One region of the Shewanella sp. GD04112 genome, then DNA from elsewhere that is predicted to be linked to it. Evidence: predicted binding sites of a transcription regulator. Region 1 holds the regulator's gene; each other region holds the start of a gene.

Region 1 (4,215 bases):
CCTTCGGCAATCAGGGTAATGGTTTTACCCATGCCTGTTTCTAGCATAAGTAACCCTAAAACACTGGCGGCAGAGGCCTGTTTTTCACCTTGGATCAGAGTAATGCTGGCATCAAACTCAGACGCAAGCACCACGAGCTTAGTGGCGGCGCGGGCATGTAAACCAAGCTTATTGCAGATGGTGACTTGGCGCTCAAGCTTTGGCATGACTTAACTCTCGGTGTCGGGCATTCACTTTGTGTTTGCCGTTGCTAAAGCGTTTAGCCAGTTGTTCGGCCACGTAAACCGATCTGTGTTGACCACCAGTACAGCCGATGGCGATGGTCAGATAGCTGCGGTTATTACGCTCTAAGTGGGGTAACCAAGTCTCGAGTAAATTCTCGATTTGCCAGATGAACTTATTGACCAGTGGCTGGCGATTTAAAAACTCTGCCACAGGTTCATCTAAACCTGTGAGGGGGCGCAACTCGGGTTCCCAGTGGGGGTTGGGTAAAAAGCGCACATCAAACATAAAGTCGGCTTCGGTTGGCATACCATGCTTAAAACCGAAAGACTCGAAGTTGATCACCAGTTCCTTATCGACACTGCCAAGCAGGATTTGCCGTACTTGGTCGCTGAGTTCATAGATATTCAGATTCGAGGTATCTATGTAGTGATCCATCTGCTGTGACAGGGGCTCGAGCAACTTGCCTTCAAGCTTAATGGCTTCCTGCAGTGATACTCGGCTCTTAGATAAGGGATGTAAGCGCCGAGTCTCGCTGTAGCGCTTTAGCAGTACTTTATCGCTGGAGTTTAAGAAGAAGCTGGTAAGTTCAGTGCCCTCTGGCAGGCTAGCAAGCTGTTTGACGAGTACCTTGTCTTGCTCCGGCAGGTTACGCACGTCGACGCTGATGGCGACGAGATCGTTACTGCCCTTGAGCTGTTCGAGTAAGCTGCCAATCAGCGGCAAAGGAAGATTATCGACACAATAGTAGCCGAGATCTTCCAGCACTCTTAGTGCGACCGATTTGCCTGAGCCTGAGCGCCCTGACACTATGACCAGTTTCATCCAGTGATTACCTGATAGAGTTCCGTTTCATCATGCGTCTTGCGCAATTGCTTCAATATTTGCTTGTCGCTGAGCTTTTCAGCCATGCAGGACAAAGTGCTTAAGTGCTGTTGACATTGGTCAGCAGGCACTAGCAGCGCAAATAAAATGTCGACAGGTTGTTTATCGATAGCATCAAAGGCTATCGGCTCCTCACATTTCACCAATATGGCTATGGGTTGTGTTATATCGGTTAATCGACCATGTGGAATGGCGATGCCGTTACCTATACCTGTGCTCCCCATCTTTTCGCGCGCCACTAGGCTTTCGAAGATCTCTTGAGATGAGAGGGTGGGGTACTGGGCAGCGGCTAAGTCGCTGATAAGTTCCAGTACCTTTTTCTTACTGCCCGGAGTGGCGCAGGTCGTGCATTCCGGCCGCAGTATGGTACGAAGTTCCATTGCTAGTGTTTTGTTAACTTCTCTTTGTGTTTAATAACCTGACGATCAAGCTTGTCGATCAGGACGTCTATGGCAGCATACATATCTGCATGCTCTGAAGTCGCGAAGACTTCACCACCGGTGAGGTTTATTCTCGCTTCGGCAATTTGTTGCATTTTCTCAACATTGAGCACAACGTGCACATTATTGATCTGTTCGAAATGACGTTCAAGTTTTGAAAACTTTTCCTCAACATAAGCCCGTAACGATTCAGTAATCTCGATATGGTGTCCACTCAGGTTTATTTGCATATAAACGTCCTCCGATTTCCACTTTAGGCTATAAACTTTTACGCTGATTGGAAGGGGGAATAAGCATCGCCTCTCGGTACTTCGCAATGGTTCTGCGCGCAACGTTAATTCCCTGTTCTGCCAGAAGTTGTGCCATCTTGCTGTCGCTTAATGGTTTTTTCTGGTTTTCCGCTGCAACCAGTTTCTTAATGAAGGCTCTGATTGCCGTGGATGAGCACTCACCGCCATCATCAGTCCCGACGTGGCTTGAGAAGAAATATTTTAGTTCAAAAAGTCCCTTTGGGGTATGCATGTATTTTTGTGTGGTCACCCGTGAAATGGTGGACTCATGCATCTCTACCGCCTCGGCGATATCGTTTAGGACCATAGGTTTCATGGCTTCTTCACCGTATTCGAAGAAGCCCTGTTGATATTGCACTATGCAGTTTGCCACCTTGAGCAGTGTTTCGTTACGGCTTTCAAGGCTTTTGATAAACCACTTGGCTTCTTGCAGATGCCCGCGGATAAATTGGCTATCGGCTTGGCTTTTAGTGCTGCGTGCCATGGCTGCATATTGTTGATTAACATTGATTTTTGGCATGCAGTCCGGGTTTAACTCGACCACCCAGCGGCCATTTTTCTTCGATACCGACACATCGGGGATGACATATTCTTCATCAACAGGGGTGATGAGTAAGCCGGGGCGAGGGTTTAAGGTTTGGATGAGGGCAATGCTATCGCGCAGATCATCTTCCTTAAGCTTGGTCTTACGCATTAACAATCTAAAGTCGCGGGCGGCGATCAGATCTAAATGATCTTTGATCAACATGCGGGCGTTTTCGAGGTGTGGAGTATCCGGCGCAAAGTGGGAGAGTTGGATAAGCAGACATTCGCTTAAATCCCTTGCGGCGACACCAACGGGATCGAAGTGTTGAATGCGCTTGAGTACGGCTTCGACTTCATCCAGTTCTATCTCTGGATTGCCCATGGCCTCGAGGATATCTTCAGTACTTTGAGTGAGATAACCCTGATCGTCGATGGCATCAATAATCGCGGTGGCGATGGCTAAATCGGTTTCAGAGAAGGGCGTGAGGTTTTTCTGCCATTCTAAATGTTCGTACAGGCCTTCACTGGTTTCCCCTTGGAAGGGCATGTCATCTTCACGGCTGGCGCCAGCACCTGAGTTTGGTGATGCGGTAAAGACTTCATCCCAAGTGGTGTCCATGGGGAGTTCTTCGGGCAGGGATTCTTTGGTCAGCGACTCGGCAATGTCTACGGTGGAATTGTCTTGTTCCTGTGGCTGAGCTGTCGTTTCGCTAAAGTCGGTATCGGCGATATCTTGCTTACGTTCGGTAGGCGCGTCGAATTGCTCCTCTTCCAGCTCGAGAAGAGGATTAGAGTCTAAGGCTTGCTGGATCTCTTGCTGCAGTTCCAATGACGACAATTGCAACAGACGAATGGCCTGTTGAAGTTGTGGCGTCATGGTTAACTGTTGACCCAGTTTGAGCTGGAGTGACGCTTTCATGTTACCGCTGATCCCTACGTTATTATTTTGAATTTAGGCCGCTTGTTATCATATTGATGGTGCTGATAAGCCAAAATTCAAGGCTAATTGGCTCTGTTTAAGTAACTATAGCCTGAATTGTTCACCTAAGTACACAGCCCTAACTTGCTGATTGTCTAAGATCTCTGCGGGAGTTCCTTCGGCAATCAGGTTTCCGTGACTGACAATGTAAGCATGTTCACAGACGTCTAAGGTTTCGCGCACATTGTGGTCTGTGATCAGTACCCCAAGGCCTCGGCTCTTGAGTTGTTCGATGATTTTCTTGATATCGATAACCGAAATCGGGTCGACACCGGCGAAGGGTTCATCGAGCAGAATAAACTTAGGATTGGCCGCTAAGGCGCGGGCAATTTCGACGCGGCGACGTTCACCGCCCGATAACGACATGCCTTGGCTATCGCGAATATGGGTGATATGGAACTCTTCGAGCAGATGTTCCAGCTCTTCTTCGCGTTGATCGCGATTGAGCTCTTTACGGGTTTGCAGTACCGCCATGATATTGTCGTGCACGGTCAGCTTGCGAAAGATACTGGCTTCCTGTGGCAGGTAACCAATGCCTTTGCGGGCGCGCAGGTGCATAGGATCGGCAGTTAAATCATCATCGTCGATAAAGATATGGCCTTTATCACTTTTGACTAAGCCCACGACCATGTAAAAGGTGGTGGTTTTACCTGCGCCGTTTGGGCCGAGTAGGCCGACGACTTGACCCGTTTTGACCGTCAGACTGACATCTTTCACAACCTGACGACTCTTATAACTCTTAGCGAGATTCTGTGCTTTTAAGGTGATTTGGGTCATTTAGAATCCTGTTTTTTCACAGGTTTGTCCGCTGGCTGATTCTTGAGCTCTTCCTGATAGTTGTCAGGTTGAATAATGGTAATCACGCGATCATCGC
Region 2 (4,215 bases), 2.5 Mb from region 1:
GCGAGCTACCTTCTGCCCAATTGGCGCCGAGTGTAGCTGAATTTATTGAGGCTTTATCGCCACGTATCGCGCCACCTGTGAAACATGAAGAATTGCCTATGCCAGCGCTCGAACATCCGGGGATTTTTGCCAGCTTTAAACGTATGTGGCACAACCTGATAGGTAAGCGTTAAGCGCGGGGAAATGTTGCAAAGGTCTCTTGAAAAATCCTCTTGCAAACCTGTTTCGCAAACTCGGCTATTTTGCCTGCCGAGTTTGCGCTTCAGTACGGGATGTTATTGATGATCCCAAGACAAATTAGACACTATGCGGCATGGTTCGCATCGAAAGTGGAACATATCTAATAGCGGCTCATCGAGTTTCCAGTCGTGACTGCCACAGCGTGGGCAGGGGCGAGCTAACTCGGATTGCAGATCCTGTCCTCCAACGCGATACAAATAATAGTAAGTGGGGATTTTGGTCAGGTATTCTATTCGGCCGCGTAAGTCCCAACCTCTCCTAAATAAATCACTGTTTGGGCTGGATAATTCTTCCAGCGCGGCAAATTCTGCCTTGGTGGCAGCCGCCATTTGTAACTCATCACAGGCTTGCCACTCGGTTTGCCAGCGGATAACCCGTTTATGATCGCCATTAAAGGTAGCGGGGATTTGGTACAACGGAATGGGCAATAAGTTATCGCCACTTCGCAGGGGCGAGCACATATGCACATAGCTAGTGTAGAGCAGTTGCCAACTGGGTGGCTCAGTGTTACTCACCTCAGAATTAATATCCTGACCGATAAATTTTTCGCGTGGCGCCAGTAGCTTAGCCTCGGTTAATTCCGCCAGCGCTTTTTTCACCCAAGGGCTGTGATAACGATGATTCAAACTGTTTTTTTCAGGCATGAGGAGACGTACTCGAAATTCACCCTCATTAAAGGCCACGGCAAATTCGCGGCCGAGGATTTGGCCATTAGCGCGGTAAGCTTCGAGTAATTGATTGATGGCACGTTCTGCCGCACTGATGGTGGTATCGGCAAAGCATTCAAAGCGCAATTCGGTGACAAACATTAAGCGGATTTTCCTTGGGATTCGAGTTGAGTGACACGTTGTTTCAGCTCGATAAGTTCATTTTTGAGTTGCATGATCTCGTTGTTTTTTAACGCGAGAGCTTGCTCAATGCCCTGTTGTAACTGGGCTAACTGTTGCGCCAGTGTGGCGACTGTGGGTGGCGAAGCTTCGGCGGTATGAGTCTCTTCAACCACGGGCTGTGATTGGGCCGCTAAACGCTCACGCTCGGCTTTGGGTATCGATTTAAACTGCTGTAATCCTTGGATTAACAGCGGCATGGGGATTTTGTTACCGACGCGGCTTTTTATCAGAGCAAGGCTTGGGGTTTTACCGCTGGCTTCGAGTGCGCACGCTGCTGCTAACACTTGGTCAATCGGACTCATAATAAGTGAAATTCCTTAATCTATATCGTGTTTTTCACTAACTTACTGTGATGTGGTTATTTTAGTTCTTATAAATCAATGTATTGCCGTTTGGCATTGATTTTGCTTTTTAAGCATTTTTATAACAAGTACACAGGAAGTCATAATATGAACGCAAATATTAATCGCAAACTCATCGCGGTCACGTTTTTAGGGTTAGCAAGCTTAGGTCTTAGCGGTTGTGTGGTCAATGTCGGTGACAGTGAATCTAAGTGGGATAGCAACGAATCTTGGGAAAAAACACAGGACAAAAACCGCAATAATCTGACTAAGCTCAGCCTTGGTATGAGCAAAGACCAAGTGATGACCCTGATGGGCGCCTCGGACTTTAGCGAATCTTATCTGCAGCAGAAAGACGGCCAAGCCGATAAAGAAGTGTTGGTACTCTTTTATCGCACCCAGCATACCCACAGTGACGGTAAAACCACTAAGGATGAATGCACGCCAATCGTCTTAAGTAACAGTGTGTTAGTCGGTTGGGGCGACACCGCCTACAGCAAAATTTAACGACTCAACGCAACTCGCCATGAAGTGATTCAGTGTCAGCCCTAAGCCATTAGGGCTTTCTTAATTGCACATCGAGCTGCTCGATAAGTTCGGTCCACTGGGCATCGGCCTCTAATGCCTCGGTCAGAAAACTCTTTTGTGCCTGCGTCCAAAATGGCGCTTCGGTTAAGTGTGTCTCAGGGGGAAGTTGATGGGTCGCAATAAACTGCCCTATGGCTTGAGCTTGATTGGCTAATCCCAACTGTTCAAATAGATGACTCAAATCGACCGGCGTTGTATCCATGCTCGCATCCTCTCTGTGTGCCTTTATTTAGGGTATGCAACTCACTGAAAAATGCAATCTATGATTAAAATTTGCACTTTTTAGTTTCCTTGATACAGTGATAATTACTCCTAAGAGTGTGATCTAAATCAAGGAATTCTAATAATGGACAATAATACCTTGGATGAGTGCCGTGCAGTTTATCTCACCGCCGAAGATTTACGCCTCGCCGCTTCGATTCTCTACAACGCCTATCATGACGATCCTTTCTTTGTGGATGCTTTATCCACTTCAGACAAATTCGCCTACGAACAAAAATTACGTGCCGCAATCCGTGAAGAGTTGAATGCGCTCTGGCAGGAGAAGCAAGCATTAATCGGGCTGTTTGACCAAACACGCTTAGTTGGTGTTGCCTGTGTGGTCACTCAGGAAGTGCCCCTCGGGGAGGGCCGCTATTGGCACTGGCGACTCAAGATGTTGCTTGGTACGGGCTGGCAATCGACTCAGGCGATGATGAAGAAAGAATCGAGCATCGTCGAACAGCTACCGAGCGAGCACTGCGGGATCCTACAATTTATTGCCCTTGCGCCCAATGAGCAGGGAAAGGGATTAGGCCATCAACTCGTGCAAGCCGTAGTAAGTTGGTGCGATGAGCAGCCCGAGCTTGAGGGGATTGGAGTTTTTACCACCCAAGAAGCCCATAGCCAGTTATTTATGCAACATGATTTTGTCTCCCTCGGAGAATTGAGCATAGGCAATGTGGCCGGACAATTACTTTTTTACACGGGCCAACAAGATGAATGAACCTTACCGCTCCTTCGCTGAGTTTTACCCTTTTTACCTCTCACAGCACCAAGATTTAACCTGTAGGCGGCTACATTTTATTGGCAGTTTTTTGGTGCTCCTGTTATTCGTCGCTGCGCTGCTTTTCGCAAATGGTTGGCTTTTACTGTTTATCCCCCTAGTGGGATATGGTTTTGCTTGGGTGGGACACTTTGTGTTTGAGCATAATCGCCCCGCGACATTCCAATATCCCTTGTACAGTTTGATGGGTGATTGGGTGATGTTTGCACAAATTCTCACCGGTAAGTTGAAGTGCTAAATGTCCCTTACCAGTGAGAAGCTGACACCCGTGTGAGAGATCGCTTACAAAGGCTGTAGGATAAAATGTTTTCTTACTGACTGTTTTGTAATCACAGCTTTTAAAGTGTATTTAAAATCATGGTGTTATGTTTTAATAAAGCTTGATTGTATGAAAAGTGCGCTAGTGTGTGTTCTTTAACCGAAACAAAAATAACGAGAACCACGTAGAATTAACTCATCGCCAAAGCAAATGGACAGCAAGGATTGCAATACAGGCGAGAGGGACGCAAGAAGCGACGAATTCAGGTTCTTGGATTTGAACCACTGACAGTAGGAAAACTGTCATCTGCCTAGGATAGGCTAAGGAAAAGCAAGGCTGCTTTCTCATGGATGATAGAGGACGTTGTATCTGCTGGGATAGCAGGTTTCAGGATGAAAAGGACAAGCTTAAGGATTAAGCGTTACTGGATGCAGGAAGTATCAAGTAAAAGGATAAGTATAAGGGTGAACAGCTTGTACTAAGGTGAGGAAAGGATTCAGCAGGACGCGATAGGGAAGAGTCACTGGATGTGACAGGAGCCGAAATAGGATATTCGGGTCAAAGGATTGAGTGTAGTGGAGACTTCACTGCACAGGGAAATAAAGGGATAGAAGGACGCTTGCAGGGAGCAAACGATCGCAAGGAAGGTGCAGGGAGCACAATCAAGCAGGATGGCTTGCAGAGGATAAATGGGGTGCACATAGTGCGCCCCTTTCTTTTTTCTATTCTCCTACGCCTTTTTTTACGGTACGTCATAATGTCCACTTTTACGTGCGGTATATCTGAAAATAAAATATAGCGGACGATTTTTACTCTTTTATGCGGTCGTTATTTCCTTTGCAGTGTTTAAAC
Region 3 (4,215 bases), 450 kb from region 1:
AACAAGCCCCAGTTGGCAGATAACTGCGGCGGCGACTAGGCTTATCGGCCCGATAGACTTAGGCATAGTATTCTCCATCAAAAACAATAGGTACATGAGAAGCCAAAAGGACTGCACTGTGGTGCCTTTCCTCGCGACCCAGAAAGCGTTTTTAATGGGTTGTATTCAATGCGCTAACTGAATATGAATAGGGAGTATTCCGTTTTTGGCTCCAAAAAAGACGCATTATTATAGTTGTAATCGAGAATAGTTCTTAATTGGATTTACAAAGCCTTTACTTTTTTATGCACCCCAAATCACGAGGCGACAACAAATGGACAGATAACAACGAGAGGTCGGAGTGTATGCGTGTAGAGGTGTTGAATAGGCAGGGGAATAATTGGGAATCACTGTGCGATAGAGACAAAACAGCCCCGACAGAAGACCGTCGGGGCTGGTAGATGTTGTGCAGCTAATTGATGCCGTTAGCCATTACAGGCTGTAGTACATCTCGAACTCTAATGGGTGAGTTGTACGGCTTACACGCTCAGCTTCTGCAGATTTCAGTGCAATGTAAGATTGGATGAAATCTTCGCTGAATACACCGCCGCGAGTTAAGAACTCGTGGTCAGCTTGCAGGTTTTCAAGCGCATTTTCTAATGAAGTCGCTACTTGTGGGATTTCAGCCGCTTCTTCAGCTGGCAGATCGTACAAGTCTTTATCCATAGCTTCGCCTGGATGGATCTTGTTTTGGATACCATCGATACCCGCCATCAGCAGCGCTGCGAAACCTAAGTATGGGTTTGCATGTGGATCTGGGAAGCGAGTTTCGATACGACGGCCTTTAGGGCTTGGTACCACTGGAATACGGATTGAAGCGCTGCGGTTACGTGCTGAGTAAGCTAACATCACTGGTGCTTCGAAGTGTGGTACTAAACGCTTGTAAGAGTTAGTGCTTGGGTTAGTGAAAGCGTTCAGCGCGCGAGCGTGCTTGATGATACCACCGATGTAGTACAGTGCAGTTTCACTTAAACCAGCGTATTTGTCGCCTGCGAACAGGTTCACACCGTCTTTAGACAGAGATTGGTGAACGTGCATACCGCTACCGTTGTCGCCAACGATTGGCTTAGGCATGAAAGTCGCAGTCTTACCATAGGCGTGAGCCATGTTGTGTACTACGTACTTCAGAATTTGGATTTCGTCCGCTTTCTTAGTCAGAGTGTTGAAGCGAGTTGCGATTTCGTTTTGACCCGCAGTCGCCACTTCGTGGTGGTGAGCTTCAACGACTTGCCCCATTTCTTCGAGCACTAAACACATAGCGCTACGTAAGTCTTGTGATGAGTCAACAGGAGCAACTGGGAAGTAACCGCCTTTCACGAATGGACGGTGACCAGTGTTACCACCTTCGTAGCTAGTGCCAGAGTTCCATGCCGCTTCTTTAGCGTCGATTTTCACGAAACAACCAGACATGTCAGTACCGAAACGTACGTCGTCGAACAGGAAGAATTCTGGTTCTGGTCCAACTAATACAGTGTCAGCGATACCGGTAGAGCGTAAGTATTCTTCCGCTTTTTTCGCGATAGAACGTGGGTCGCGGTCATAACCAGTCATAGTGCCTGGCTCGAGAATGTCACAGCGGATCAGGGCAGTGGTTTCTTCGGTGAATGGGTCTAATACAAACGTGGTTGGGTCTGGCATCAGCACCATGTCTGATTCGTTAATGCCTTTCCAGCCAGCGATTGACGAACCGTCAAACATTTTGCCGTCTTCGAAGAAATCAGCGTCTACCTGATGAGCAGGGATAGATACGTGCTGCTCTTTACCTTTGGTGTCGGTAAAACGTAAATCAACAAACTTAACTTCTAATTCTTCAAGTTGCTTTAAAACTGATTCAACTGACATTCTCAAGTCTCCGGTAGGGTAAAGGGATGTCCCTTCTATAATCTTTTAACTCAAGTCGCGCTTGAGCCAAACTTACAAGCTATATAGCGATATCTATGCCAACAATTTAAGGTGTTGATAATCAAAGGCTATATATTTTAGTGCACAACAATTCACTTCGTGTTGCACTATGTTGGTGCGTTTGCATGTGGCATTTTGGTGCATTAATCCATTTTGGTGCGCACCGTCACAACACCATTTTAGTGCAAGCAACTTGAGTGCAATCTCGCAACGCCCATTTATCCCGAACTCGTCGGCCCATTAAGCACAGAGGCAAGCCGGATTAATATCTCAATTCTGGCTTTTGACAAGATTCGAAACCAAACAAAGCACAACGAATTTAGCACATTAGTGTGGCGAGAGAACCGTGCAAGCTCACTATTTCAATCGCCCGCAATAATGTCACAAAACTGTGGCAACCTAAGCTGTTTTTCGCGGGGCGGTTATGGCTGGTTATATTGAATAGTGCTTAATTATCAGATCATTAAGAGCGTTGTTCGCAATGTGGAATAGAGTTTGTTGAAACTGAGGCCAAAGGCATCCGCAGAAACCGCTAACTGATGCCTGCTGCGCTTATTTTTATGGCCCACTGTGGCGCATCACGGCTGGATGGCGTGGATTGACTATACTTATGGCGGCTTTGGGCCGAGCGATAAAAGTAGGACTGAGTGAAAAACAGTGAATTCAGCTGCTTAGCTTAGTTGATGACAAGATAAACTGGCGAATCGCCTGCGCATTAACGGTGCATTTAGGCTATTTGACTCGGGCAAGAGAGTACCTTTTGAGCACAGTGCTCAAAAAATTGTTTTATAAGTGTTCAAAAATAATCCTGTGCGGCGAGGCCGCTCTGGAGTAGAATGTCACGCTTTTTTATGGCGACTCAACGTAGATTGCTATAACGAATATTGAAATATCCCTATTTTTGTTTGATGGTAAGAGGTTTATCCGTGCTAGAGAATTTACGTAACATCGCCATTATTGCGCACGTTGACCATGGCAAAACGACCCTGGTTGACAAGCTGCTGTCGCAATCAGGAACCCTTGCAACCCGGGGAGAAGCTACTGAGCGGGTGATGGACTCCAACGATCTTGAAAAGGAACGTGGGATCACGATTCTGGCAAAGAATACTGCCATCAAGTGGAACGACTACCGCATTAACATCGTAGACACCCCAGGCCACGCCGACTTCGGTGGTGAGGTTGAGCGCGTACTGTCTATGGTGGACTCAGTATTACTGCTGGTTGACGCCGTTGACGGTCCAATGCCACAGACTCGCTTCGTAACCAAGAAAGCGTTCGCCCAAGGCTTAAAACCAATCGTTGTTATCAACAAGATTGACCGTCCTGGTGCTCGCCCTGATTGGGTTATCGACCAAGTATTCGACCTGTTCGACAACTTAGGTGCGACTGACGAGCAATTAGATTTCCCTGTTGTTTACGCTTCTGCGTTAAACGGCTTCGCAACGTTAGATCCGGATGAAGTTGGCACTGATATGACGCCACTGTTCCAAACTATCGTTGAAAAAGTATCTTCACCTGCAGCTGACGCTGAAGGTCCATTCCAGATGCAAATTTCTCAGCTCGATTACAACTCATACGTGGGTGTTATCGGTGTTGGCCGCATCAAGCGTGGTAGCATCAAGACTAACCAACAAGTGACCGTGATCGGCGCTGATGGTAAGACTCGTAACGGTAAAATGGGCCAAGTATTAGGTTACATGGGCTTAGAGCGTACCGAAGTTGACGTAGCAAACGCTGGCGACATCGTGGCTATTACCGGTTTAGGCGAGCTGAAAATTTCTGACACTGTGTGTGCTGCAGGTAATGTTGAAGCGCTGCCACCACTGTCAGTTGACGAACCAACACTGACCATGACTTTCCAAGTCAACACTTCACCTTTCGCAGGTAAAGAAGGTAAGTACGTGACTTCACGTAACATTCTTGAGCGTCTGCAACAGGAATTAGTGCACAACGTGGCACTCCGTGTTGAAGAAACTGACAGCCCAGACCGTTTCGCGGTATCTGGCCGTGGTGAATTACACTTATCTATCCTGATCGAAAACATGCGTCGTGAAGGTTACGAATTAGCGGTTTCTCGCCCAGAAGTTATCTTAAAAACCATCGATGGCGAACTGTGTGAGCCATACGAGACCCTGACCGTTGACGTTGAAGAAGAACATCAAGGTACAGTTATCGAGAAGCTGGGTGTACGTAAAGCTGAGATGAAAGACATGCAGCTTGACGGTAAAGGCCGCGTGCGCGTTGACTTTATCATCCCAAGCCGTGGCTTAATCG
Region 4 (4,215 bases), 2.6 Mb from region 1:
TAAGCAAATTGAACGCGCGCTGGATAATCCAAAACGTAAAATGGCACTGATTTTCCGCTGGTATTTGGGTCTTTCGAGCCGCTGGTCAAACACAGGTGAAGTTGGCCGCGAAATGGATTACCAGATTTGGGCAGGCCCCGCCCTCGGCGCCTTTAATGCCTGGGCAAAAGGTAGTTATTTAGATGATTATCGCGAGCGCAATGCTGTGGATTTGGCTAAACATTTGATGCAAGGCGCGGCCTACCAAGCACGGATTAACCTGTTGTTATCCCAAGGGGTAAGTATTCCAGTCAGCCTGCAACGCTGGAAACCACTGCAACGCTGCTAATTCGCTTTGCTAAACCTTATTAAGCGGGTTAAGTGAAAACTTAACCCGCTTTTTTGACTTCGTTTTAGTACAAAGGATATTTAGTATTTACTTGTCGCTTGCAACTTATTAAATAATCTCGAATATTGTTTGAAGTTCAGTATCCGCTCGGCATGGTTGATTTCTATCAAATCAATCTAAAAAACCATCTGAGTTCCGTTTCCGCTCTGCATTGTCACTTCAGTGGCACGCCGTAAACCCATCCTTGGGGGCTCAACGGAAAAATCCCTTTTTCCGATGGTCACTCTTGTCACAGAACGTAGCGCGACAATGCTCGCCTGCAACACTTATCTGCAATCAATCCAATACATGAGGCAAGATTTAAAATTGGGTGGGAGACGTTGATAAATGCAATCGTCCCAAAACTTTATATAAATCATGGTTTGTTAATAAGGATTTTTATCATTCAAAAGTATCGTTTTGCACATTATTTCAAATAATCCTTATTATCGAGCCTTAATATTCAATACATTACAAACAATTCGTTATACAAAACCCAAAAGAACTGTACTGATGCACTGGCTCTGATAGAAATGAATCACAACCAAAAATAAACAATAAAATTAAAGACTTAAGTTTTGCCACTTCAAGTTATTGAAGGTGAGATTTGCCGCAATCCATTAGAGTTGAATATCTATGAGCATAGAAGATCAAGATTCAATTGACGCCATTGGAATAGATAATGAAGGTGTCGTCGTGCTAACCATCTCAGATCATTTGGAATGGGATGATAAGCATCTCTTGCTCCTTCAGGAAAAGATTAATATCTACTTGGCTTTTCTCGAGTCTGGCGAGGTATTTGAAAGCTATCCAGATTCACGTGGGAGAGAGTTTAAAATTAATATTATGTGCAAATATGAGCCAACAGCATTAGCAACGCGGTTCCTATCACAATGCACAGACATCATTAATCAAGTAGGTATTCAGTTTGGTTATCAGGTTTTCACTTAGCCAAATAGTATCACTTAACTGTAGTCGTATTCTCAATTTTGCAATCGATACCTTAATCTAAGCCGATACTCAAAAGCTATCGGCTTTTTTATGCTGCTTCCCTCTATTTCCTCACTGCAACTCTTACCGAATCACAGGTAAAAATTGCCTATTACGCTTATATCAACCAATACTCCCGTCAGTACAGCATTTAAAAATAATCTTAATATTCAATAAATTAAATTAAAACCTCAAAATTGGCATTAAGCTCGCAATATCCCCATTGTGAGTTTATTGCGGGATTGAGTGATAACGGGATGTAAGACGCAACTTGGCACATTCAACTTACTCAACTAGCTCTCAACAACGAACTCCACTAGCTCGCTCGATGTAAACATGCAGAGTGAAAGAAGACAGAAAAACCGAAATAAGACAAAGGAGGTGGCTATGTTAGGTTGGACCTTAATGTTTCTGGTTGTGGCCATTATCGCCGGACTGTTTGGATTTACGGGGATCGCTGGCGCCGCAGCGGGGATCGCAAAGATTATTTTCTTCTTATTTATTGTATTACTTGTGATTTCCCTGCTGGTCAATGCCCTTAAGGGCAAGGTACCACGCGCTTAAATTGGATAAAAGGAGAATCGATATGAAACCTATGACCATGATTACCACTGCATTTTTAGCCTTATTATTAACCTTTGGACTGTCAGCCTGTAGCGACAATCACGCCGAGGACGCAGGCGAAAAAATCGATGAAGCCATCACAGATACCGGCAATGCGATTGAAGATGCCTGTGAAGAACTGAAAGAAGGCGTTAAAGCGAAAGATACCCGCTGCTAGGACGGATGACGGAGAGTAGTGAGCCCCGCAAACGAGCCTATCAGGGAACCACAGTTCAATTGAGTACCACCGAGCCACTTTATCGCGACAGCTATTGGTCACGATAAAGTGGGTTTCCCTGAGGCTCGCCGCTTATCAATGGAGGAGATGCCAATGCTGAGTAGGATCCACATTAAGTATTTCTACCTGTTCGGAGCACTGTTATTTGGCTATTTTGCCGTAACGGGCCACTCCCCTATCCTCACCTTTATTTGGGCATGGAGCAGCCTATCCCTCGCCCTTGTCGGCTCGGCCTATTGGTTTAATCTCGCCAGTATTTTTAGAAAACGTCAGGATGGATCCATCCCTTGGTATATCCGTTGGGGCTTTATTCCATTTTTATTAGGATGCCGACTCTATAATCTCTGGGCTCGGCGCCGCGATAGCGTGCCTTCAATGCAAGCCATTGATAAATATCTATACTTGGGTAGCCGCTTAAGCGCTGCCGATTTACCTAAACTGAATCGTTATGGCATTACCGCTATTTTAGATGTCACCGCCGAATTCGACGGCCTCGATGTGTCCCTGTATGAGGATCATATCGACTATCTGAATATCCCTATTCTTGACCACAGCGTGCCAACTAGCGCCCAATTAAATCAGGCGATTAACTGGTTACACCGTCAAGTACGCGCCCAAAAGCGGGTATTAATCCACTGTGCGCTCGGCCGCGGGCGCTCCGTAATGGTGCTGGCCGCTTATCTTATGTGCCGCCGCCCCGAGCTCAGCTTCGCCGAGGTGCTGCAACAGATTAAAAGCATTCGTAAAACCGCAGGGTTAAATCGCTGGCAACTCAAAGCGCTGGAGCAGATGTACACTCAAGGGGAAATCAAACTGCATAAGCGAGCCTGGATTATCGCCAATCCCGTCTCTGGCGCGGGTAAATGGCAGAGCCATGGCGAACAAATTTGCACTGAGCTGAAACGCTATTTTGAGGTGCAGTTAGCGCTCACCACGCCAGAGATTAGCGCCCAAACCCAAGCGAAAAAAGCCCGGCTTCAGGGCGCCGATATCATCATCGCTTGCGGGGGCGATGGCACAGTCACAGAGGTCGCGGCGGAGATTATCGACACCGATATCACCTTAGGCATTATCCCGCTAGGCACCACTAATGCCCTGTCACACGCCCTCTTTGGTTTAAGCAGTAAGCTCAATGCCGTCTCCCAAGCCCTTGATAATATTATCCAAGGCCAGACACAGACCATAGACACAGCGCGTTGCAATGCGCGACTGGTGTTACTGCTGGTCGGCATTGGGTTTGAGCAGCAAATGATTGAGTCGGCGAGCCGCGAGCGTAAAAATGCCCTCGGCCAACTCGCCTACCTCGATGGTTTGTGGCGCGCGGTGAACACCGACACCAACCTCGAGTTGCAGCTGACTTTAGATGACCAAACCCCAATGACAGTGCAAACCCACAGCCTAGTGGTTGCCAATGCCGCACCTTTTACCAGCTTACTCGCCCAAGGTAAGGGCGAACCCAATATGACCGACGGCTTGTTGGATATCACTTGGTTAGATTCAAATAATGAGCCGAATGAACAGCTTATCAGTCTGGCTGAACTGGCTTTTACCGGCTGGATTAAAGAGGCCGCCAATAGCGACTCTGCGCCCTCGGCCAACACGGGTAAAGTGAAACATGCCCACGCGAAAAAGGTGAAGATCAGCAGTCAGCCCCCATGCAAGTATGTGATTGATGGCGAGATTTGTGAGCCGGAGCAACTCAATATCGATATCCTGCCCGCCTCTTTGAAGGTGTTTGTGCCCTATCAAGCGCAAAATGCTGAACCGCAGTTAGAGCCCCAAATAAGCTAACACATTCAGAATCAACTCTGAATCAAAAGCTGAATCAATGCATTAGCTTATTTTCAGGCATTTTATGTAGGTCACTACTTGGCGACGCTATTGCTAACGGAATCTTCGCTAACGGCATCAACAACAGTTTGAGCATCTGACTCCTGCTCATATTTACTGAGCTTGTTATAGAGGGTTTTAACGCTGATCCCAAGCTGCTCGGCGGTGTCGGTCTTATTGCCCAGAC

What was found. Region 1 encodes sigma-54, which starts transcription at its own class of promoters, with help from an activator protein. Its sites were predicted from a motif close to GTTGGCACGNNNNTNGNNT; they were not measured.
Region 2: a site for sigma-54 is predicted at 1,522-1,540, ahead of N7386_RS14815 (DUF3192 domain-containing protein). Genes of this name have one in related genera too.
Region 3: a site for sigma-54 is predicted at 1,966-1,984, ahead of glnA (glutamate--ammonia ligase). Genes of this name have one in related genera too.
Region 4: a site for sigma-54 is predicted at 1,554-1,572, ahead of N7386_RS14885 (DUF1328 domain-containing protein). Genes of this name have one in related genera too.

Annotation. Positions count from the first base shown of each region.
Region 1 covers NZ_JAOEAL010000001.1:782,941-787,155, forward strand. Annotated here, with positions in the region: gene N7386_RS03435 (HPr family phosphocarrier protein) at 1-206, opposite strand, end outside; gene rapZ (RNase adapter RapZ) at 193-1,047, opposite strand; gene ptsN (PTS IIA-like nitrogen regulatory protein PtsN) at 1,044-1,487, opposite strand; gene hpf (ribosome hibernation promoting factor) at 1,490-1,777, opposite strand; gene N7386_RS03455 (RNA polymerase factor sigma-54) at 1,806-3,281, opposite strand; gene lptB (LPS export ABC transporter ATP-binding protein) at 3,387-4,118, opposite strand; gene lptA (lipopolysaccharide transport periplasmic protein LptA) at 4,115-4,215, opposite strand, start outside.
Region 2 covers NZ_JAOEAL010000001.1:3,332,079-3,336,293, reverse strand. Annotated here, with positions in the region: gene syd (SecY-interacting protein) at 1-173, shown strand, start outside; gene N7386_RS14825 (Zn-ribbon-containing protein) at 276-1,049, opposite strand; gene N7386_RS14820 (hypothetical protein) at 1,049-1,432, opposite strand; gene N7386_RS14815 (DUF3192 domain-containing protein) at 1,580-1,978, shown strand; gene N7386_RS14810 (DUF2789 domain-containing protein) at 2,028-2,261, opposite strand; gene N7386_RS14805 (GNAT family N-acetyltransferase) at 2,406-3,044, shown strand; gene N7386_RS14800 (DUF962 domain-containing protein) at 3,037-3,342, shown strand.
Region 3 covers NZ_JAOEAL010000001.1:328,549-332,763, forward strand. Annotated here, with positions in the region: gene N7386_RS01580 (TonB-dependent siderophore receptor) at 1-66, opposite strand, end outside; gene glnA (glutamate--ammonia ligase) at 472-1,881, opposite strand; gene typA (translational GTPase TypA) at 2,868-4,215, shown strand, end outside.
Region 4 covers NZ_JAOEAL010000001.1:3,359,248-3,363,462, forward strand. Annotated here, with positions in the region: gene pfaD (eicosapentaenoate synthase subunit PfaD) at 1-328, shown strand, start outside; gene N7386_RS14880 (DUF6572 domain-containing protein) at 1,004-1,318, shown strand; gene N7386_RS14885 (DUF1328 domain-containing protein) at 1,745-1,921, shown strand; gene N7386_RS14890 (hypothetical protein) at 1,944-2,138, shown strand; gene N7386_RS14895 (diacylglycerol kinase family protein) at 2,292-3,989, shown strand; gene N7386_RS14900 (sigma-54 dependent transcriptional regulator) at 4,064-4,215, opposite strand, start outside.